Regions from separate parts of the Pseudoalteromonas sp. 1CM17D genome, predicted to be linked through region 1. Evidence: predicted binding sites of a transcription regulator. Region 1 holds the regulator's gene; each other region holds the start of a gene.
What was found. The regulator sigma-54, encoded in region 1, starts transcription at its own class of promoters, with help from an activator protein. The targets are predictions, from matches to a motif close to GTTGGCACGNNNNTNGNNT.

Region 1 (5,634 bases):
CGCTGATCAATAGCGGTTTTGAAGTTGCGGCCATTACGGGGCGTCACTCAGAAATAGTGCAAACTCGCATGAGCAGCTTAACCGTGCAGCACATTTATCAAGGCCAAGAAGACAAACTTATTGCTTATCAAGAACTCAAAAACACTTTAAAGTTAACTGATGAACAAATAGCCTATATTGGTGACGATGGCCCTGACATGCCAGTAATGGAGCGCGTTGGCTTTGCCGTTGCAGTAAACGATGCACACCCACTAATTAAGCGCTTATCGCATTACACTACGCAAATGCCTGGCGGCTTTGGCGCCGTTAGAGAGCTCACAGACTTACTTATGCTAGAGAATGGCATAGCGCTTACAACACAAGGCACCAGTTCATGAATGCAGCACGCGTTATACTCAGTGCGTTATTCATCGGCTGTATGGTTTGGCTTTGGTACCCTTATTTTACCCAAACCAATGTAGCGCCAGAGCAAGAACCTGAAGTAATTGCAAAGCCCGATTACACCGCTATAGAGCTTAAGCAAACAGCTTATGACGAGCAAGGTAAAATAAGCCATAAAGTCACAGCGGCTAAAATGGAGCTGTACCAACAGCTTGGCTTTACATTTTTTGAAAAACCTATTTTTACTTTATATAACGAAAAGCAAACATGGCGAATAAATGCAGACGAAGCAACGCTTTACGAAGATAAACAACTTATTTTAGAAGGCAATGTGATTGCGAAAAATTTAGTTGATAACGCCATGATAGATAACATCAATGCCGATAACATCGAAGTCGACATTAAAGCGCAAACAATGCGCTCTGAGCAGCCAGTGGTTGTCACTGGGCCTAATTTAAAAATTGTCGGTAAAGGCCTTGAAGCCGATTTAAAAACCGAAGTAATAAAACTAATTAACCATACGCGAACAATATATTATGACCAATAAACTCACTAAAATACTTATTATCCCATCGCTAATGCTTGCATTTAGCGCCTCTGCTGCTGAGCCTGCTGCTCAACCGCCAGCAAATCAAATTTCTATTAGTGCAGACCGTCAAGAAGGCCAACTTAAAGAAAACGTAGGTATTTTTGAAAAGAACGTCGAAATTGTGCATGGTAATCGCAAAATTACAGCCGACCGACTTGAAGTACATAAACGTGAAGACTTAGGGGATAACAAACAACTCCTTATTGCCACTGGCAGCCCAGCCTACTTCGAAGAAAAACAAGACGATGGTACCGTAATGAGCGCCAGTGCAAACGAAGTACGTTACGACGTAGCAAAGCGCTTTTTAACGCTTGTTGGCGATGCTGAAGTCGCACAAGCCGGTCAAAAAATTAATGCTAAAAGTATTACCTACGATATGCAGCAGCAGCTTATTAGCGCAGAAAAAGACGAAAACTCCACGGATCGTGTCCACACAATTTTAGTGCCTGTTGAAGCAAAACTTAAAGAAAAAACAGGTAACGAAGGTCAACCATGAGCACCTTAAAAGCAGAACTATTAGCAAAAAGCTATAAAGGCCGCCAAGTTGTAAAAAATGTAGGCCTTGAGGTAGAAGCCGGCAGCATTGTTGGCTTATTGGGCCCTAATGGCGCAGGTAAAACCACCACCTTTTACATGATTGTAGGATTAGTACCTAGCGACAAAGGTAAAATTTCTATTGATGATAACGACATTACGTTATTACCTATGCACAGCCGCGCCCGCTTAGGCATTGGCTATTTGCCGCAAGAGTCATCAATATTTAGAAAGCTGACAGTTTATCAAAACTTAATGGCTATTTTAGAAACGCGTAAAGAGCTCAATAAAGCCGCGCGAGAAGAAACGCTTAACAACTTACTTGATGAATTTAGTATTCAGCATATTCGCGATAGCCAAGGTATGGCGCTTTCTGGTGGTGAACGCCGCCGTGTAGAAATTGCCAGAGCACTGGCAGCAAACCCTAAATTTATTTTATTGGATGAGCCTTTTGCTGGTGTTGATCCGATTTCAGTGTTAGATATAAAGAAAATAATAGAACATCTTAAAAACCGTGGCATTGGCGTATTAATTACCGATCACAATGTAAGAGAAACCCTTGATGTTTGTGAAAAAGCCTACATTGTTTCTCATGGGGAGCTAATTGCATCTGGCACCCCAGAACACGTATTAAATGACAAAACTGTACGCGATGTTTATTTAGGCGAGCAATTTAGGCTGTAACATTTAAGCCACACCTACAAGCATCTGCTAATATTAATTATAACAACATAAAAGGATTGTTAGAGATACATGAGGCAATCATTACAGCTGCGCATGGGCCAGCAACTTACAATGACTCCACAATTGCAACAAGCGATTCGCTTGCTGCAGCTCAGTACATTGGATCTCCAGCAAGAAATACAAGAAGCACTTGATAGCAACCCGCTATTAGAAGTAGAAGAGCAAGATTACACGGAAGAGTCGGCTGGAAAAAATGAACAAAAAGCAGATACGGATGATGTAACCGTAAGCGCATCGGCTGACGATACAACCAGCGAGTACGAGCAAGACAGTGGCGAAGCTTTAAATAAAGACACCGTTAGCGATGATATGGCAATGGATGTAACTTGGGATGAGTACATGAGCGCAGCCCCTGCGGCATCCTCAGGCCCAATGCCAGAAGATGAGTCTATTTATCAAGGTGCCTCTACTGAAACGCTACATGAGTATTTAATGTGGCAGCTTCAGCTTACTCCTTTTAGCCCCACTGATGAAGCCATTGCTATTGCCATTGTAGAAGCTGTAGATGACTCGGGTATTTTAACGCTAAGTTGCGAAGAAATTTTAGAAAGCTTTAACCAAGAAAACGATGACGAAGTTGAAGTTGAACTTGATGAAATAGAAGCCGTTTTAAAGCGTATTCAGTTATTTGACCCTGTAGGTATAGCCGCGCGCAGTTTACAAGAGTGCTTGTGTATTCAGCTAAACCAGTTTGATAAAGACACCCCTTTTATAGAACAAACTAAAATGATCTTAACCGATCACATTGATCTATTAGCGGCACGCGACTATCGTACATTAATGAAAAAGACTAAGCTTAAAGAAGACGAGCTTAAAGAGGTCATGACCCTAATACATACCCTCAACCCAAAACCTGCAGATACCATAGTAAGGGAAGAGTCGGAGTATGTAATACCAGATGTGTCGGTTAAAAAAATAAAAGGCCGCTGGGTGGTAGAGCTAAACCCAGATAGCATGCCAAAAATACGCGTAAATAGTCAGTACGCGGCTATGTCACGTACCGTAAAATCAAGTGGTGATAGCCAATTTATTCGCTCTCACTTACAAGAAGCTAAATGGTTTATAAAAAGCCTTGAAAGCAGAAACGACACGCTGCTCAAAGTAACAAACTGTATTGTAAAACAGCAACAAGCATTTTTTGAACATGGCCCAGAAGCCATGAAGCCAATGGTTTTAAACGATGTTGCTGAAATGGTAGAAATGCATGAATCGACAATTTCGCGTGTTACTACGCAAAAATATATGCATACGCCACGTGGTATTTTTGAGCTTAAGTATTTTTTCTCAAGCCACGTAAGCACTGAAAACGGCGGAGAGTGTTCATCAACCGCAATACGTGCCCTAATTAAAAAGCTAATTGCCGCGGAAAACTCAGCTAAACCATTGAGTGATAGTAAAATTGCGGATATATTGGCAGAGCAAGGAATTAAAGTAGCTAGACGCACAATAGCAAAATACCGTGAATCGCTAGCTATTCCACCGTCAAATCAGAGAAAGAGTTTGATATAAGACGTAAAAAACAAAGAGGAAATGCTTATGCAACTAAACCTAACTGGTCGTCACGTAGAAGTAACTGATTCACTTAGAGACTATGTAAATAATAAATTTGCAAAGCTAGAAAGGCACTCAGATCATATTAGCAATGTGCATGTCATTCTCGATGTAGAAAAACTCAACCAAAAAGCAGAAGCGACTATTCATGTAAGTGGCGCAGATTTATTTGCCTCAACAGAGCACCAAGATATGTATGCCGCTATAGACTCGTTGATTGACAAGCTCGATCGTCAAGTCATAAAACATAAAGAGAAGCTTGCTAGACACTAATATTATGAAATTAAGTACATTAGTATGCCAGGACTGCAGCAAAGCTGCGGTCCTTTTTAGTAGTAAAAAAAGAATTTTAGAGTTTATCAGTGAGCTTGCTCATGAAAAGCTCCCCTACTTACCACAACAAGATATTCTTAATGCGCTGGCAAGTAGAGAAAAGCTAGGCAGTACTGGCATTGGCCGGGGTATCGCCATTCCTCATGGCAGAATGGGTGGCGTAGAAGAGCCGCTGGCTTTAGTACTTGTTAGCGACACGCCTGTTAACTTTGATGCTATTGATAACTGCCCTGTTGATATTTTTGTTGCACTCATCGTACCAGATGGCGATAACCAACAGCACCTAAAGACTCTGGCAACCATAGCTGATAAACTGAGCAACAAAGAATTTTGTAAACAGCTGCGTAGTGCTAAAACCGATGCAGAGCTGTATCAAGTAATTGTTGATCAATCGTAGTAAATACTAAGGGCTATAAATGGAGTTAATTATCATAAGCGGCCGTTCTGGTTCAGGTAAGTCGGTTGCTTTACGCGTGGTTGAAGATTTAGGCTATTATTGCGTAGATAATATTCCGGTCAACTTACTGCCCTCTTTAGTGCGAAGTGTTTCAGATAACTATGACAAAATAGCCGTTAGTATAGATGTTCGTAATATCCCCAAAGAACAAGATGAATTTAACGATATTCTCGAGTACCTTCCTGACTTTGCTAAACCCACACTGTTTTATTTAGATAGTGATGATCAAACACTGATCAAACGTTTTTCAGAAACACGCAGATTACACCCTTTATCCATCGATTCACTGCCGCTTGATTTAGCAATAAAAAAAGAAAAAGAACTGCTTGATGTACTCGTAACACGCGCTGACTTTATGCTAGATACCACCGATTTAAGTGTGCACCAATTAGCAGAGTCAATTCGCGAAAAAATACTGGGTAAAAAAGATAAGCAACTTATTGTAACATTTGAATCGTTTGGCTTTAAACACGGCATACCTAAAGAAGCTGATTATGTTTTTGATGCTCGCTTTTTGCCAAACCCCCACTGGGAGCCTGAACTCAAACCGCTTACGGGCCTTGATCAACCAGTAAAAGATTTTTTGGCAAATCACAGCATAGTGCAAAAATTCACTTGGCAAATTCAAACCTTTGTACAAACTTGGCTGCCACACTTAGAGCGCAATAACCGTAGTTACCTCACTATTGCAATTGGCTGTACTGGTGGTCAACATCGCTCGGTTTATTTAGCGCAAGCCATTGGTGAGAGCTTTGCTATGACGCATCCGAATGTCAAAATTCGTCATCGTGAGCAAGAAAAGTAACCTTAAAATAATAACCTGTTCAGTTTAGGTATAGTAATTTATGCGCTGTGAAGACACATTTTTAATAAAAAATAAATTAGGCTTACACGCCAGAGCGGCAACGGTCCTTGCGCAATTAGCTGTGCAGTTTGATGCTAAAATCACCTTACACCAAGATGATAAAGAAGCCGCAGGCGACAGCGTATTAGCTTTAATGCTACTTGAAAGCAGTAAAGGTAAAGAAGTTAAAGTAGTCTGTGA
Region 2 (5,634 bases), on a different contig from region 1:
ATCCCTCCAGGGAAACCACCGCCATCCCCAGCACCTGGCGCACTATCACCTTCAACGGGAACGTAATTTACTAAATCGAATGTTTTACCTAAGTTAACGACAAATGGGTCTTTGCGCTGACCAACAAATACTTTGGCCATACTGTCACAGCCTGGTACCGAAACTTGATAAACAAACTGATCTGCATAGGTTTGGTAATCAGCCATTGAACCAAATGTTTTGTCACCAATATAATCAAGCGGTTTATTAAACGTGGTTGAACTGGTGGTGGTATTACTTAATGCTGTACTGGTCCCCGTGCGTTGTGGACCGCTTATCATGCTGAGTGTGTATGACTCGCTAAAATTAGCGGCGCTATCATCACCTGCTGCTACACCACCAACGTTTTTAAGAGGTACAGATACAGTACGCTGATTATCTTCTGGGCCAACGGTTAATTGCACGCCTTGATTATCGTTTGGCAGCATACTGGTAAAATTAAAAGCAAAGGTAATATCCTCAACTGCATCACCGTCGTTATCAATATGAATACTGTAGGTTGCATCTGGGTCCATAGCAAAGTAGTTAGGGCCGCCGTAGGCATCTTGTAGAGGAATATAGTTGGCAATAAATGTAACGTAGTCGTCTCTGCCTGCTTCATAACTATTAAATACGTAAAAGTCGGTAGAGTCTAAGGTTGGAAAGCGGCTAATGTTCGGCGCTTCACGATGACTTGATGCCTCGCTAGAGGTGCTTACTAAGGTACTGCATACTACTACTGCGAGTATAGATGGAGTTAAAGCTTTCATGACTTTTTCCTTTAGTTTTGATTGGAGTCATAACTAATAACGAAGCAAAAAGCACAATGGATGCAAAAAAGTTAAATATTTTTTATTATTGTTAATAAAGGGGTGTTTAACGTTCAAGATTAAATTTTCAGCAGGCTGTTTTGCATTTAGATAAGGAAGTGATAAGAGAGTGATAAAGAGGCTGAAGCGGTTTGGTTTTATACTTATTACAGGGGGTGTATGCAATTAAAATAACGCAGCAGGTATTGAGCACACAATATGATAAGCATCGCACTGCGATTAAGCCTACTTTAGTTTAATCAAATATTAATGGTTACCCAAGGTAAATAAAAAGGTTGGCCAAACAAAGTTTGACCAACCAGTCGCGTTTATTTAGTTATAAAATAACTAAATCTGTCGTGTACAGTACTTGTGTTGGTACGCCGTTTGGCGAGCCACCTAAAGGCTCTAAGCTAACAGCGAGTAGGGCAATGTCTTGTGCCTTAAAGCGCGTGCCTTTGAGTAACTGTTTTTCACCGTTTTTAGGCAGTAGACCCAACGAAATTGGCGTGTCTTGCCCTTTTAAAATCATCCACAGCTCGTAGTCTTTATCGGTTTGCGCAACGAGTTTATCACTGGCTTTAACCGATAATGTTTGCTCATCTACGTTAATAAACCACAGTGATTGCTTATCTTGATTTTGTACTAAAGCAATTTGTTGGCTGTATTGGGGCTGAGTTGTGGGCTGAATTACCAAAAATGCTAAGATAATACAGGCAGCTGTGGCTATAAATGACCAATTGCGCCACAGCGATGTACCTGGTTTGATCACCGTTTTAACGGGTTGGTTGGTGTGTTCTAATGTATTTAAAATATTCTGCCACACTTGCGCGCTGGGTGTTTGAGGCGTAATTGCACTGGCTAAATCATTTAAATTTTGCTCCCACATTATAGTGGCTTCTCGGGCTTGCGGTAAGCTGAGCATTAAGCGTTGAAAACGTTTTCGTGCCAGGCCTTTTAAAGTACCTAATACATACTGCCCTGCTAAAGCATCCAGTAATTCTGGTTTATTATAATTCATAATGTTAAACACCTCTGCAACTGCTGCAAACCACGCCTGATCCAGCTTTTAACTGTGCCTAAGGGCGTTTCTATGTGATTGACTAACTCACCATGGCTTAGCCCTTTGTAATAGGCTAAATGAATGGCTTGTTTTTGTTGGGGGTCAAGTTGCTCAATACAATTAACAAGTTTGGTTTGTTCGTCGTAACTAACATCGACTGCTTGTTCGTCGTATTCATCGTCACCCATTGCCTGCTCTTTTCTTACCTTATGATAACGCAATGCATCTAAGCTGCGGTATCTCACAATGCTTATCATCCAGCTAATAACTGTGCCTTTAGATGAGTTGTACTCTGACGCGTTATGCCAAATTTTTATAAATGCCTCTTGCAGTACTTCTTCTGCGTGCGCGCGGTTTGACAGCATATTTAAACTAATCGCAAAAAGCTTTGCGCTTGTTTGCTGATACAAATCAGCAAACGCGGCTTTGTTACCCTGTGCTGTTTTACACAAAAGAGGAAGTAAATTGTCGTTTTCCATAAGGTTCCTGTTGTTTTTATTATTACCGAGGTGTGTTGAGCTTCGTGAATTAAAAATTGTTTTATTTAAGCACAACCTAATCGCTTTGAAATAGAGATTAAACAGGCTGTTATAAATTTAACCAATAAAGATAAACACACTCTCAATAAACGTGTGAAAAGAGTGATTGGATGCAAAAACTTTTAAGCTGACATTTATATTAGCTGCTGTACACATTGAAACAAGTTTTAAATATAAACAGTTACCTTTGAGTAGTGAGAAAAAATGACCGATTACTGTGTAAAAAGCGTCTAATATGCGAATACAGCTAAAGCTAGCTACTTTTATTTATTTTATATCAGTTACTTAGTGTTGTTTTTGTTCCTAAAAAACAACTTTTGTTGGCGTGTAAATTGCTACTACACTTATACACAGCTGTAAAAAAATGTGCCAAAACAGTAAAAATAAAGGAGAAAATATGTGGGCTGCAACGAGTTATTTAATTTTAGCGTTAATTTTTATATTTATAGGGTGGGAGGTTAACTCGGTATATTTTGCAGTGGTATTTTACTGGAGTGCATTGTCGTTAATTCTTGTCAGTGGTGCTTACATTTTTAATTTGGCGAAAATTTTTAGAAAGCGTGAAAATGGTGTCATCCCATTTTATATTCGCTGGGCATTTGTGCCTTTTTTACTGGGTGCTCAAATTTACAATGCGTATTCTCGCAAGCACGATAAAGTCCCTCCCATTCAAAAAATTAACGACCATTTATTTTTAGCATGCCGATTGTTCCCCTCTGATATAGATACGTTAAAAGAAAACGGCATAACGGCAATATTAGATGTAACGTGTGAGTTTGATGGCTTAGAATGGAGCTCTACACAAGAAAATATTAGCTATTTAAATATTCCGGTGCTTGATCATAGTGTGCCTACCCATTCGCAATTAAACCAAGCCATTAACTGGATACATCATCATATTAAAGAAGACCGCCGCGTGGTAGTTCACTGTGCACTGGGCAGAGGGCGTTCGGTATTTGTTATGGCAGCGTATTTACTGAGCCAAGATAAAAACGCCGATGTTCACCAAGTGCTCGCGCAAATAAAAGAAACCCGCGAAACCGCAAATCTTAATAAGCATCAGCTTCGTCATTTAGCAAAGCGACATAAAAAGGGCGAGCTAGTTATTAAAAACAAAGCCGTTATTATTGCAAACCCTGTGTCGGGTACCAAAATGTGGCAAGACAAAGAGCATTTAATAGTGGCTAGGTTGTCGGCGTATTATGATTTAGAAGTATTAACCACCACCAAAGAAATAGACGGTATTGAGCTTGCTAAACAAGCCATTAAAGATAAGCCAGATATAATAATTGCCTGTGGCGGCGATGGAACCGTGACAGAGGTAGCAAGTGTCTTGGTAAACACTCAGTGCAAGCTGGGTATTATCCCAATGGGCACAGCCAATGCATTAGCGCATGTGCTTATGGGTATTAGCTCTAAAATCATTCCTGTTGAGCAGGCCTGCGATCTTATTATTGATGGGCAAACCCAAACAATTGATACGGCCTATTGTAATGACGAGCTTATGCTGTTGTTAGCTGGGATTGGTTATGAGCAATCAATGGTAGAAAAAGCAGATAGAGACTCAAAAAACGAATCGGGTCAGCTTGCCTATTTAAGTGGTTTTTTTCAGGCATTTAGTGAGCAAAAAGCGCAAACCCTTTATGTCACCCTTGATGATAATCAAACGCAGGAAGTAAATACAAATAGCTTTATTGTGGCTAATGCTGCGCCATTTACTACGTTATTAGCCCAAGGAGGTGGTCAGCCCGATCACGAAGATGGCCTATTAGACATTAATTGGCTGCTACCTAGTGATGAAAACACCACTCGCGTGTTAAGCATTGCTGAACTTATGTTTAGTAGTATTACACAAACGCATTTAGCAATTAGCTCACATCACACTAACGCTAAAAAAGTAACGATTACCGCAGACGAAGAAATTAAGTATGTACTGGATGGTGAAATTAAAACAGCGGATACGCTTATTATTACAGTTGACCCTGCCTCGTTAAAAGTAATTAGTAAGGAATTATAAAATACAAAATGCACGTATTTAACGTGCATTTTTGTGTATTACTTTTTAATGCTTGGCCAAACAAAACCACTGCTATCGCTTTGGCTGGCAGGCTTAGGGCGCTGAGCGCTTTTGGGTTTACGCAGCGGCTTGTTACTTAACGTATGTAAGTAGAGAGCTTCAACTTTATCGCGTGCCCAAGGGGTTTTACGCAAAAATTTTAAGCTTGATTTAATACTTGGTGAGTCGGTAAAACATTTAATGTTTACTTGCTCGCCCATGGCTTTAAACCCTAAGCGCTGCTCAAGCTCTACTAAAATTTGTTCTAACGTTACCCCATGAAGAGGATTTTTTGGTTGATTATCCATAGCCATACTACTTATTTAAACTGTGCGCATTGTAGCGTAAATCCTGTTTTAGCGCTAATTGACCGTAATGGTTTTAGGCTTCGTGGGATAAACAATATTGCCTTTTTTATCTAATTTTAGCCAAATTAGCTCACTGTTATTATGTTGCGGGTTATTAGCAGCGCACACTAAGGTAAAAGAATGTACTTGCACCAGCGCGCCTTCACTATAACGTTTGTTGTCGTACCAACAAATATCACCATTATTAATAATCTCATTAGCGTCAATAATAGAATGCGTTTTGACTGTTTTTGCATAACTGCTAGGGGCTAAAGTGAACGCAATTAAAAAAATAAATAAAACCATAATATGGCGCATGAGTAACCTCGAATTTTGATAGTTTAAAAATAGTACACACGATTAAAAAACATGCTAGGGTAAGTAATAGCGTTAAACAACACTGACTTAAACACACAATTATAAAAAGGTGAACACATGCAATTTAATCAAACAATGATAGATGAATTTACGTTATTAGCTAAATTTCCACGTGAGAGCAAAATGCAAGGGATTAAGTTACATTCGGATGCTGAACCAAATTTATTAAGCGCGGCACAAAGGTTGTTTGATAAAGGCGTGATAGACAGCCCAGATGGCGGCTATTTAACCGAACTGGGCCTTGATTTAATAGAGCACGTGAGTGTTATTCACTGCGCATTAAAAAGTTAAACTGCATCGCGCTGATTTTGCGGCGCGGCGTCACTAAAAGCGGGTAATGCATTACAACGTGCATAAATGGCTGCAATTTTTGGATACGCAGCCATATCTACATTAAAACGCAACGCATTAAATACCTGTGGCA
Region 3 (5,634 bases), on a different contig from region 1:
ATCGTTGCCATTATTGTTGCCTACAAAACACATAATATTTATTACACAACGCTTGCCAGTATGGGGTTATTTTTAATTTTAAACTAGGGCGTGTTGACCTTTGGCGTTTGAATTTGCAGCAGTATGTTTGGTTTTTAGGCAAGGCAGAGCCTGTGAAGTGTGGTTATTCCCCATAAATAGGCGATAACGTAGCATAAATGCCAAACATGCGCTGCCCTTTGGGTTCTGCCTAGGGGCGATAAACTCTTTGTTGCTCGGTTTTTATTTAGCCCACTAGGTTACAAACCTCGCGCCGCGATTTGATCGCCCCTAGGTTGAACAAATTTCAATCCGCAAAGTTCAACACGCCCTAAATAACAGCCAACCCATTAGCGCATAGTTAAGGGCGGTATTAACAAGCCTAAATTTTATACTTTTAGTAACGCGCTACAGCGGGTAGAATGTAGCTAACAACAATAAAAAAGCATCCATCATGCATGAATTTCATCAATTAACGGCTACTGCGTTAGACGGTAAAACAATTAACTTTAGCGACTTTGAAGGCAAGGTTGTGCTTATTGTTAATACCGCAAGTGAGTGTGGTTTTACTAAGCAGTACGAGTCGCTACAAACTCTTCATAGTAAGTACGCTAAAAGCGGATTGGTTATTATTGGTTTTCCATGTAATCAATTTGGTCAGCAAGAGCCAGGCGACGCAACGCAAATACAACAAGGCTGTTTAATTAATTACGGGGTAAGCTTTTTAATGGCCGCTAAGGTTGATGTCAACGGTCGTCACGCCCACCCTGTATTTAGGTATTTAAAATCGGCCTTACCCGGCTTTTTAACACGAAAAATAAAGTGGAACTTCACCAAGTTTTTGATAGCGTCCGATGGCACACCTATCAAGCGCTATGCGCCTTTTACAAAACCAGAAAAGCTAGAAACCACTATTCAACAAGCACTCGCTAAATTAAGTGCACAATAAGTAATAAAGAGGCATAAAGCCTCTTTACTGCCAATATTTAGCCTTTAAACATGCGTAAACGCACATTCAAACCCTAATAAAAAGGCGCATTATTTTAACTAGCATAATTTAGTCTATGTAATCGTTTAAGTCGTCTTCACCTAGATTTTTACGCAAACGTTTTTGCTCAAGGTAATCTTCCAACTTCTTTTTCACCTTTTGCTTTTTTTTGTCATGCTGATTACGCCCGACCATTTCGTACTCGTCTTCAACAAAATCATCATCTAGCGCATCGTAACTAAATGTCTTACCCACAACCCACTCCATAAAGTGTTTGAGACCAACTCAGGTTTATTCCTGCACTTGGTAAATTAAAAATGTTTAGCGCTAAGATACGAACAAATTAGCACCAAAATAAAGCCACGTGACTATCGTAAATAGCCTTCATGTCAATATTGTGAATAAATAGCGCTAAATTGAGAAAGTGGAAAGTGAGAGTTTTTTATCGTTTCGACAAATAAAATTTATCATTTATTTATTTTTAGTGTTTTTGACTAAAAAGTAGTTTATTTATCAAAATTAAAAATCATTACAAACACACAAATCTTCATAACCTACTGTTTTAAAATAAAAATAAATAATGGCACCAAACTTGTTAATACTTAGCTGTCATCAACAATTATTAGAGAATAAACATGAAAAATTTACTATTAGTAAGCGCTTTAATTTGTACACCCGCTGCAATGGCACATAACGATAGCAATGCGGGTATCTCGTTTAGCAATGAGCAGTGCAATGTAGAGTTTAAAAACGATGTACGCATTAAACCTAGCGAATTAGAAATTTTTACCGCATCTAATCAATTCATGCGCTTTAACAGCAATGGCAACTTAACTATAAATGGCGAACAAGTATCCATTAACAGCGAACAGCGCCAAGCGCTTACCCAGTATTCAGACAACTTACGTACGCAGCTACCTGAGGTCGCTAATATTGCCCTAGACGGAGTAAAAATAGCCGGTGTAGCACTAGAGGAAGTAGCTAACGCATTTAATATTGATGGCCTTGATGACTTATCTGGCCTGATGGACGATATAAGACTTGAAGTAGAAAACACCTTTTATCAACAAGGTACGTTTGTAATGGGCCAACAAAGCTTTAACCAATTTGGTGAAAACTTTGAACACCAATTTGAGGAGCAAATAGAAACCGTGGTTGAGTCTGCCGTTATGCAATCAATGGGCAGTATTTTAGTTGCTTTAGGCTCTGAGCTGCTTGGTTCGGGTGGAGATATGGATGCATTTGAGCAACGCATGGAAAATATGGGCGCGCAAATAGAAGAAAAAGTAGAGCTGCATGCCAGTGCGCTTGAAAAGCGTGCCAACTCTTTATGCGACAGCTTTGCCAACATAGCACAGCAAGAAGAGCAATTAGTAGCGCAGTTACCGCAGCTAAAAGGCTACGAGTTATTTACCATTAAACAAAATTAATACACCGCACCGTATTTAACATCCCTTTAGCAGCACTTGTATATTAGGTGCTGCTTTTTTATTCTTTTAGCGTGTGAGCCAGCGCACCTAACGTGGTAATAGCCTGCTCGATTTTTTCGCTCCACTGCACCCCGTAACTTAGCCTAATACAGCTTTTATACTTATTACTTGCTGAAAAAATAAGTCCAGGGGTTATGCTAATACCAGCTTCTAGCGCCAGTAAAAATAACTTTTGACTGTCTACCCCTTGGCCTAAATCAAGCCAAATAACACACCCACCTTTAGGGTCACTAATACGCGTATTTTTAGGCATCGCGTTTAATAAGCACCACCTCATGCGTTCTTTGTTATTACGTAAGCGCTGCCTAAGCACTTTTAAATTACGGTCATACTCACCACTGGCTATAAACTCAGAAAGCGTCCACTGATTTATAAGTGAGGCAGAGCAACTTAATGCACGCTTATGCCGGCGCGCTTGACCTGCAAACTTGCCTGCTATTAACCAACCTACTCGATAACTTGGTGCAGCCGTTTTTGAAAACGAGGCGCAGCTGATCACAAGCCCCTTTTTTGAATACGCTAAAGCGGGCGTGCCACGCTTGGCAGTAAAGTGCAGATCACCGTACACATCATCTTCTATAAGAACAACATTATGTGACTCTATTAAGTCCACCATTTGCTTACGGCTTTCATCGCTCATAAAGCTGCCAACCGGGTTATTTATGGCGGTCGAAAACAAGCATGCTTTTATATCATGTTGCTCAAGCGCTTGAGCTAGGTCGTTAAGCCAAATACCATTGTCGGGGCATAGCGGAATTTCAAGCGCCTTTAAACCTAAGCTCTCTATTAGTTCAATAATGCCGTGATAACAGGGGGTTTCAATTGCAACCACATCGCCGGGCTTAGTAACACACTTAAGTGCGATAGCCAGCGCCTCTTGCGCGCCATTGGTGATCACCAGTTCATCTATATTTACACCAATACCAAAGCCTAAGTATCTATGCACTAATTGCTTTTTAAGCGCAGCAAAACCATCAATAGGGCCATAATTAATAACACTCGCCCCAGCAATTGTCATAACCCGACGCATGGTACGGGCTAAAGCTTTATCGGTAGGCGCGGCAGCAACGGGATTGGCAATACCAAAGGCAATTACATTAGGTTGATGAATAGCGCTGTATACCTGCTCTATTAATGCTTGTTTATTTACAGTGACAGGCTCGCGGCTTAGTTTTACACGCTTTGGCAAACTGTAAACCGTATTAAGCACCGTTAAAAAGTAGCCCGATTTTTCACGTGCCTCTACTAACCCTTGATCTTCTAACGCTTGATACGCTTGCTTAACCGTCGGAATGCTAATATTTAAGTTACTGGCCATTTTACGAAGCGAAGGAAGCTTTTCCCCTGGTAGTAATACCTTTTGCGCTTGCATGTCTTTAATTAGCTCAATAACTTGTTGGTATAAAAACTCGGCTTTTTGCTTATTGGCAGCTGGCTGCATATCTCGCCTCAAATCTGTATAGGTTACATTTATACTTTTCTGTATATGGTAAGTATACAGATAGACTCTAAAATAACCACTCAATCGGTTTTTTAGAGGTTTGCCATGAAAAGCGCAGCGCTATATCTCACAACAGTGTTAATTTGGGGCTCTACGTGGCTCGCGATTTCGTTTCAGCTAGGCGATATTGCTGTGGAGCTTTCTTTGTTTTATCGCTTTGCCATAGCAGCTGCATGTATGTGGCTATTTGTGGCCTACAAAAAGCCTAATATGCGATTTTCGTTAGTCGATCATGGCTTTTTTGCTTTATTGGCCATTTCTAACTTTGGCTTAAATTATTTGCTTTTGTATTGGGCACAAAACTACCTCTCATCGGCAATGGCCTCTATTGCATTTTCAATGTTGCTAATAATGAACATAGTCAACACCCGTTTATTTTTTGCAAAGCCCATTGCCAAACGTATTTACTGCGGCGCGCTAATCGGCGTGGTGGGTATTATTTGTCTGTTTTGGCCGCATTTACAGCAATTCGACTTGAGTAATGGGGCGTTGGTCGGGTTACTACTTGCCCTTGGGGGTACCTTTGTGGCTTCATTGGGCAATATGATTAGTGTACGTAATTCTAATCGTCAAATAGGTGTGCTGCAGGGTAACGCATGGGGCATGTTATATAGCGCAGTAGGTTTAGCCGTTTATGTATTAATAAATGGTATAACGGTCAGTTTTAGTGCCCCTACCAGCTATTGGTTGTCGCTATTGTATTTATCTGTTTTTGGCACTGTGATTGCGTTTGGCTGCTATTTTGCCTTGTTAAAAAACATTGGCCCCGAAAAAGCAAGCTACGCCATAGTGCTGTTTCCGCTAGTGGCCGTTGCATTAAGCAGCTTTTTTGAAGGCTTTGAATGGCATGCAAACACCTTTGCCGGCTTTAGTTTAGTACTACTGGGTAATGCAATTGTACTTACCCCCACAAAAAGAATTAACGCCTTTTTAGCAAGCCGCAGCGTTGCTAAAAATGGCTCCGTCCCCAGTTAGAGGCGTTTTTAACGCACTAACACAAAAGCGCCTACCCTACTGTAGGCGCTTTTTTATTGGTATATGAAAATTAATAGCCTGCTCATGAATAGCAATAACCGCGGGCGTAACACCTACTAGCTCGCCATCGGCCTCAATTAATAAGTTTTTAGTATTAATACGCGCCTGTTTGAGTTGGCTATAAGTAAGCTTTTTTAAATTATGGTGGCGCTTAAAAATTAATTTAATAAAGCTATATAAGTGATCAACAAGACTACCCGCTTGCATTTGGTAGCAATCAAGCAGTCCATCATCAATTTTAGCCCTAGGTGCTATTTTAATGCCGCCACCAAAATACTGAGAGTTCGCAAATACAGTTATTAAATTTTGATAGCTACATTGCTTATTTAAAAATGCTCCATTTAGTGTGCTCGCTTTGTAAGTAAAGAGCGATTTAAAACTCATCCACTTATAGCGCCAAGCTGACATGCTTTGTAAATGACCCAACTGCTTAATTACATGAGCATCAAAACCAACACCAGCCACATTAATAAAGTAACGAGTATTAATTTTACCTACATCAATTAAGTGTGTGGGGGCATTAAAAATAGCGTTTTGCCACTGTTTAGCTGTGCAATGGAAGCGACGCGCAAAATCGTTGCCCGTACCACAAGGTAATATTG
Region 4 (5,634 bases), on a different contig from region 1:
AGTAGGCACTATGGTGGCAAGCGATGTCGCTGTGGCTATCATCATGGCCGACTCAGGGCTTACGCCAAAGCCTTGCAGTAAAAAGTACAGCACAGGCACAATTACTATGCCGCCGCCTACACCAAATAGGCCTGCTAAAATACCTGCAAAAATACCGGTTGCTATTAAGGCCGCTATAATTGGCCATTGATTTATTATTTCTGTCATTGTGTTCCTGCTGTAGTTACTGTTGCGCGACCATCTGAACGAGGATCGGTGGCTGCTTCAAGGCTGGTAGGCGTATCTAAAATGGCACCTGCATGACCCATCATTTCATTGTTATTATCAACGCTTACCCAGTCGTGGTCACGTTGATTTAATTCATGTTTAACTTGAATTACTAAGCTTTGCTCTACCTTTAAATTTGTGCTTGTATCGCCCCAGGTGCGCCCTAATAACCAACGCGGATCGCTTACTGCTTGGGTAATTGATTTATTACGCCATGCGTAACCACTAAATACAGCAGCTTGTGTTTGTGGTTGGCCTTCGCCGCCCATGGTGCCGTAGGCAAGGCGCCTACCATCGTCAAATTTTGCTAAAGCAGGGTTGAGTGTATGAGCCGGTTTTTTATGCGCTTTTAAGGCATTGGCATCGTTGCTATTTAAACTAAAACTTAAACCGCGGTTATTCCACACAAAGCCGCCTTCGCTCATCAAAATGCCGCTGCCAAATTCCCAGTAAACACTTTGAATAAAGCTTACTAGTTGGCCGTTTTTATCCCGTGCGGCCATCCAAACGGTATCGCCTGGCTCTGCATTAAATGGCCATTGCTTGGCTTGGCTCATATCTATATTGCTGGCAAGCGCATTTAAGCGCTCATCATTTAGTGCGTTTTTATAATCATCGCCAAGCGCGTCTGGGTCGGCCCAAAGTGTAGGGCGGTGAGTAAAGCTTTGTTTGGTTGCCTCAACAATTAAGTGCATCCAATCAGCCTCTGTTTTAGCTAAATGTTTTAGTTTATTAACAGCGCCAATTATTTGCAGAGAATGCACGCCTTGCGTGGGGGCGGGTAAGTTATAACACTGTATTCCCGATAAATTAGCACTGAGCGGCGTTACTAAATCGGCCTGGGTATTGGCAATATCAGCGCGTGTAATTGTACTGCCTGCGGCAGCTAAATCGTTTGCAAACGACTCTGCTAAAGGGCCTTGGTAAAAGGCGTTTAAGCCATGCTCGGCTAAGTGCTCAAAGGTACTGGCAAGTTTTGGGTTTTTAAAATGTTGGCCCGCTTGCAACGGTTTACCATTAGGTATGTAAAGTTCTTTAAAGGCAGCGTTAGTGTTTGAAGCGGTGGCAAGCTTTTCGCAGCCTGCTTGCAAGCTTTTAGATACTGTAAAGCCTTCGCGCGCGAGCTTTATGGCTGGGGCTAAAATAGTACTTAGCGAAAGAGCTGCGTGCTCATCTACCGCAAGGGCTTTTTGCCAGCCGCGAAGTGTTGCAGCCTGAGTAAGCGCGCTTAAACCGCCGCGCTCTGGTATGTGTGGCTCATTGCTGTAGGCGCTTATATCGTTTGGAGCGCGCCCGCAGGCATCAATGGCAGTGGGTATACTTTGGTTTGGGTTATCAATAAGCCAAAAACTGTCGCCGCCAATTGAGTTCATATGCGGATATACCACGCTAATCGCAGCCGCTGCCGCTACCATGGCTTCGGTGGCTGTACCGCCTTGTTTTAGTATTAAGGTGCCTGCCTCGGTTGCTGCAAAATGCGGGGCAGTAAAGGCAATGTTGTGTGTGCTCATGCAAGTGTGTCCTGTTTAAAGTGGGCAGCTAATTGTTGTACGCAGGCAAGTAGGCTTTTATCGTTGCCGTGGCTCATCATTAATGAAAACCCATACGGGTGGCCATTTTCTAAATTAGCCAATGGTAAGTGTACTTGCGCCGAGCGGCTCAAGCCCGCAATGGCCGATAAGGTAATTATTTGCATACGTAAGGCGCTTGTGTCGGCGCCCAATTTAGGTGCAGTTGTGGGTGTGGTTGGCAAAAATAAACAGCTGTTTGTGTTTAGGTTTTTAGCGATTAGTGTTTGCCACTGGGTTTGTACATTTAGTGCTTCTTGCTCTTCTTGGGCGGTTAGGGCAAGCGCCATGTTAAAACGTGCCGCAATTGCCGGAGCAAACTGGGGAAGTTGCCCTGGCAATTGAAGCCAATCTTTATGCGTTTTTGCGATTGCTCGCCCTTGCAGTATTCTAAAGCTGTCAGCCAGTTCGCTTAATAAGCTGCTGTTAGGCAGTTCAAATTCTTTATGGTGTTTAAAATAAGGTTTGGTTTTTTCAAGCAATTGTTTAAGTGGGGCTTGTAAAACAGGGTCAACCAGCTCAAATAATGGCTCGCAATTAACTAAAGTATCAACGTTATTAATAGCTTGATTTGGTAACAGTACATTGCCTACATCGCTTAGCAGCTCTGCATTTTGCGTAAGCCAGCCAATGGTATCAAATTGAGGCGCTAGCGGTATTAGGCCATCTTTTTCAATTACGTTATGGCTTGGCCTTATACCAAATAAGCCACAATAACTTGCCGGTATCCTTATAGAGCCACCAGTATCAGTGCCTAAGCCAATATCGGCTAGTTTAGCCGCCACAGCTGCTGCCGAGCCCATGCTTGAGCCGCCACTTGCATGGCCTTTAAGTTTTGGGTTTTGTGCTGCACCATAGTGAATGTTATTGCCCTCTAAGCTGTAGGCCAGCTCATCGGTATGGGTAAAGCCTGTGAAGCGACAACCCTCATTCATTAGTTTGTTTACGGCACTTGCTGTTTGCTGTGCAGGTTTTGCTGCTTTAAACCAGCTTGGGTTACCTGCGCTGTTGCGCTCGCCTTTAACAGCAAATACATCTTTTACCGCAAGGCGTTTATTTACAAGTGTGCCGTGGGTTTGTGTTTGCCATGCGTTAGGGCCATGGTCACAAAAAATACCGGTAAAATTATTATGTGTTTTGGTACTCATATCACCACTCGTAATAAAGTAAATCTGACCAACTGGTTATAATCAGATTTAGAGTGATTAAAAAGACGAATTAGTTATTATTATTTTTCAGCCCACTGCGTAACATCTTATTTTTATTTTACAGAGCCTGATCCGCTTTTTAATCGGTTAGCTATTATATTGCCTAAAAGCTAAGCAAAAGCAATGCCAAATGCAATAAAGTTGTCCGCTCGGTCAGGTTTTATTTGGTTTGTATAGGGTTTAGCAGATATTTATAAAAATATAAGTATTAAAGAAGGCGTAATTTAGAGGTGAAAACACACCAAGTTGGTGCGTGATTGCACCAACTTGGTTGCAAATATGGCGTTTATAGTAATGCGTTAGGGCTAATAATTAAGCCATTTACATCGGCGTATAGCCAATCGTTAGGGTTAATTGTGGTACTAAGCATGGTCACTGTTTGGTTTTTATCTCCAAAGCCACGCTTTAATGTACTGCGCGGGGTTGAGCCCAGTGCCATAACCGGTAAATCCATTGTGGCAAGTATTTCAATGTCGCGGCAACAGCCGTTAATAATCACGCCTTCCCAGCCGTTTTTTAACGCGCGCTCCGCCATAATATCGCCTATAAAAGCAAAGCGTTTGCTAGCAAAGCCGTCAATAACCAGTACTTTACCCTTGCCGTTTTCATGCAGTATGTCGGCGGCAAACGAGTTATCGTCTGGGCAGGTAACGGTAACTGCTTGGCCACTAAACGTGGTTTTTTTTCCAAAGTGGCGCAGGCCGCTGTCGGCGACTTGTACGCTATTGCGGTGATCGTCAAATAAGTCTGGGGTGGTAAAATTATCCATGGGTTAAGCCTCACTGTGCTCAGGTATTTTTAAACCAATACCTTTTAAAATTATGTGGGCAGTTGATTGCGTTATTTGTGCCACATCGGTTTCGTCGTATTCTAATTTGTTCATTACCAGTAGCACTTCGGCCTGAAAATCGGCGTAGTACTGCGTAGTTGACCAAATGGTAAATAATAAATGGTAAGGGTCAACATTATCCATTTTGTTTGCATCTATCCAGGCCTGAAACACGTCTACCTTTTGTTTTACCCACGGGCGTGTGTTGGTTCTAAAGTAGTTTTGCAAATAAGGAGCGCCGCGCAGTATTTCACTGGCAAATAAACGTGATTGCAGCGGCTGATTTATGGCAAGTATGACTTTGCTTTTAATATAGTGATACAGCACATGTGCAGGGTCGTCCTCAGGGGTTACGTTATCTAAGCCTAAGTTCCAGTGTGCAATAATGCGGTCTATTACGTTTTCGTATAGGCCGTCTTTGCTTTTAAAATAATATAAAATATTGGCCTTAGGAACGCCTGCTTCTTTGGCAACCATACTCATACTGGTGCCATCGTAACCAAGCTGAGAAAACAATTGCTCGGCGGCATCGAGTATTAATGTTTGGTTTTTTACTCGGGTGAGTTCTTTTTTATTTGGCTTTGTTTGTGTGCTCATTATGGCGATGCTGTTTTTAACGTGTTGAATGATTGTAACTTTACTGACCAAAAGGTCAAACACTTAAGTGCAGGCCAAAAACATCTTTATAACAATAAATGATGAGCAACAATTGTTTAACCCATTAATTACTGTTAGCGTAACGTCAAACGTAAGTAGTACTTTTAGGTTGTTAATGGACTTTTTTTCTAATCATAAATACACGCTTTATGGCATTGCCGCTATTTTATTATGGAGTTGTTTAGTGGCTCTGCTCAGGGATGTTTCGGAGTTATTTGGCCCCATAGGTGGGGCGGCACTTATGTACAGTGTAAGCGCGCTGTTTTTAATTTTGGTAATGGGGCGGCCCAAGTTTGCTGGGTTTAATAAGCGTTATATTATTTTGGGCACTGCTTTATTTGCACTTTACGAGGTGTGTTTAGCGCTGTTTGTAGGGCTTGCTAATAATCGCCACCAAGCGGTAGAAATGGCAGTTATAAATTATTTATGGCCCACACTTACCATTTTGCTCAGTATTCTAGTTAACCGTAGTAAAGTAAGTGTTTGGATTTACCCCGGTATGCTACTCGCTTTTTTTGGTGTGGCTTGGTGCGTTGGTGGCGATAGTGGGTTATCACTTAATAGTATTATGGGCAATTTTGCCAGTAACCCAACGGCCTACTTGTTGGCGTTTGTAGCACCTTTTATTTGGTCTGTTTACTGTGTAATTACTCAAAAAAATAGCAATGGGCAAAATGCCATTGTGCTGTTTTTTATCGCCACAGCACTAAGCTTATGGGTGTTGTATGGATTAAGTGACGAGCCAAAAATGACCTTTACACTGCACGCGACCGTAACGCTTGTGTTAGCTGGTGTGGTTGTTGGCAGCGGGTATGCTCTTTGGAACCAAGCTATTATTGGCGGTAACTTAATGTTGCTTGGTACGCTTTCGTATTTTACGCCGGTTTTTTCGGCGATTATTTCGGCGCTTTATTTGTCTATTACCCTTAGTGCCACATTTTGGCAAGGAGTAATAATGGTAACTGGCGGCTCACTCGTGTGCTATTTGGTAACGCGTGAGAAACCAGTTAAAAAGCAAATTAACGCCGTAAATTAACGGTGTAAACGCATCCTTTTTAACTGTGTTTGTTTAGCCAGTTAAGCGCAAGTGGCCATAATCCGTCAG

Region 2: a site for sigma-54 is predicted at 2,749-2,767, ahead of MSC25_RS15395 (diacylglycerol kinase family protein). Genes of this name have one in related genera too.
Region 3: a site for sigma-54 is predicted at 1,586-1,604, ahead of MSC25_RS17805 (YggN family protein). Genes of this name have one in related genera too.
Region 4: a site for sigma-54 is predicted at 3,156-3,174, ahead of MSC25_RS11380 (amidase family protein). Genes of this name have one in related genera too.

The regions. Positions count from the first base shown of each region.
Region 1 covers NZ_JALNTP010000008.1:47,628-53,261, reverse strand. Annotated here, with positions in the region: gene kdsC (3-deoxy-manno-octulosonate-8-phosphatase KdsC) at 1-377, shown strand, start outside; gene lptC (LPS export ABC transporter periplasmic protein LptC) at 374-928, shown strand; gene lptA (lipopolysaccharide transport periplasmic protein LptA) at 918-1,466, shown strand; gene lptB (LPS export ABC transporter ATP-binding protein) at 1,463-2,188, shown strand; gene MSC25_RS14215 (RNA polymerase factor sigma-54) at 2,258-3,757, shown strand; gene hpf (ribosome hibernation promoting factor) at 3,785-4,072, shown strand; gene MSC25_RS14205 (PTS sugar transporter subunit IIA) at 4,077-4,529, shown strand; gene rapZ (RNase adapter RapZ) at 4,549-5,394, shown strand; gene MSC25_RS14195 (HPr family phosphocarrier protein) at 5,435-5,634, shown strand, end outside.
Region 2 covers NZ_JALNTP010000009.1:54,385-60,018, reverse strand. Annotated here, with positions in the region: gene MSC25_RS15410 (DUF4331 domain-containing protein) at 1-788, opposite strand, end outside; gene MSC25_RS15405 (anti-sigma factor) at 1,165-1,848, opposite strand; gene MSC25_RS15400 (sigma-70 family RNA polymerase sigma factor) at 1,845-2,369, opposite strand; gene MSC25_RS15395 (diacylglycerol kinase family protein) at 2,827-4,446, shown strand; gene MSC25_RS15390 (VF530 family protein) at 4,485-4,793, opposite strand; gene MSC25_RS15385 (DUF1496 domain-containing protein) at 4,848-5,150, opposite strand; gene MSC25_RS15380 (TIGR02647 family protein) at 5,268-5,501, shown strand; gene maiA (maleylacetoacetate isomerase) at 5,498-5,634, opposite strand, start outside.
Region 3 covers NZ_JALNTP010000012.1:73,377-79,010, forward strand. Annotated here, with positions in the region: gene MSC25_RS17790 (AzlD domain-containing protein) at 1-87, shown strand, start outside; gene MSC25_RS17795 (glutathione peroxidase) at 473-967, shown strand; gene MSC25_RS17800 (hypothetical protein) at 1,076-1,261, opposite strand; gene MSC25_RS17805 (YggN family protein) at 1,642-2,436, shown strand; gene MSC25_RS17810 (PLP-dependent aminotransferase family protein) at 2,495-3,937, opposite strand; gene MSC25_RS17815 (EamA family transporter) at 4,043-4,972, shown strand; gene MSC25_RS17820 (YegS/Rv2252/BmrU family lipid kinase) at 5,009-5,634, opposite strand, start outside.
Region 4 covers NZ_JALNTP010000005.1:236,378-242,011, forward strand. Annotated here, with positions in the region: gene MSC25_RS11370 (sulfite exporter TauE/SafE family protein) at 1-207, opposite strand, end outside; gene MSC25_RS11375 (gamma-glutamyltransferase) at 204-1,778, opposite strand; gene MSC25_RS11380 (amidase family protein) at 1,775-2,983, opposite strand; gene MSC25_RS11385 (putative 4-hydroxy-4-methyl-2-oxoglutarate aldolase) at 3,330-3,812, opposite strand; gene MSC25_RS11390 (TetR/AcrR family transcriptional regulator) at 3,816-4,469, opposite strand; gene yddG (aromatic amino acid DMT transporter YddG) at 4,645-5,565, shown strand; gene MSC25_RS11400 (alpha/beta fold hydrolase) at 5,585-5,634, opposite strand, start outside.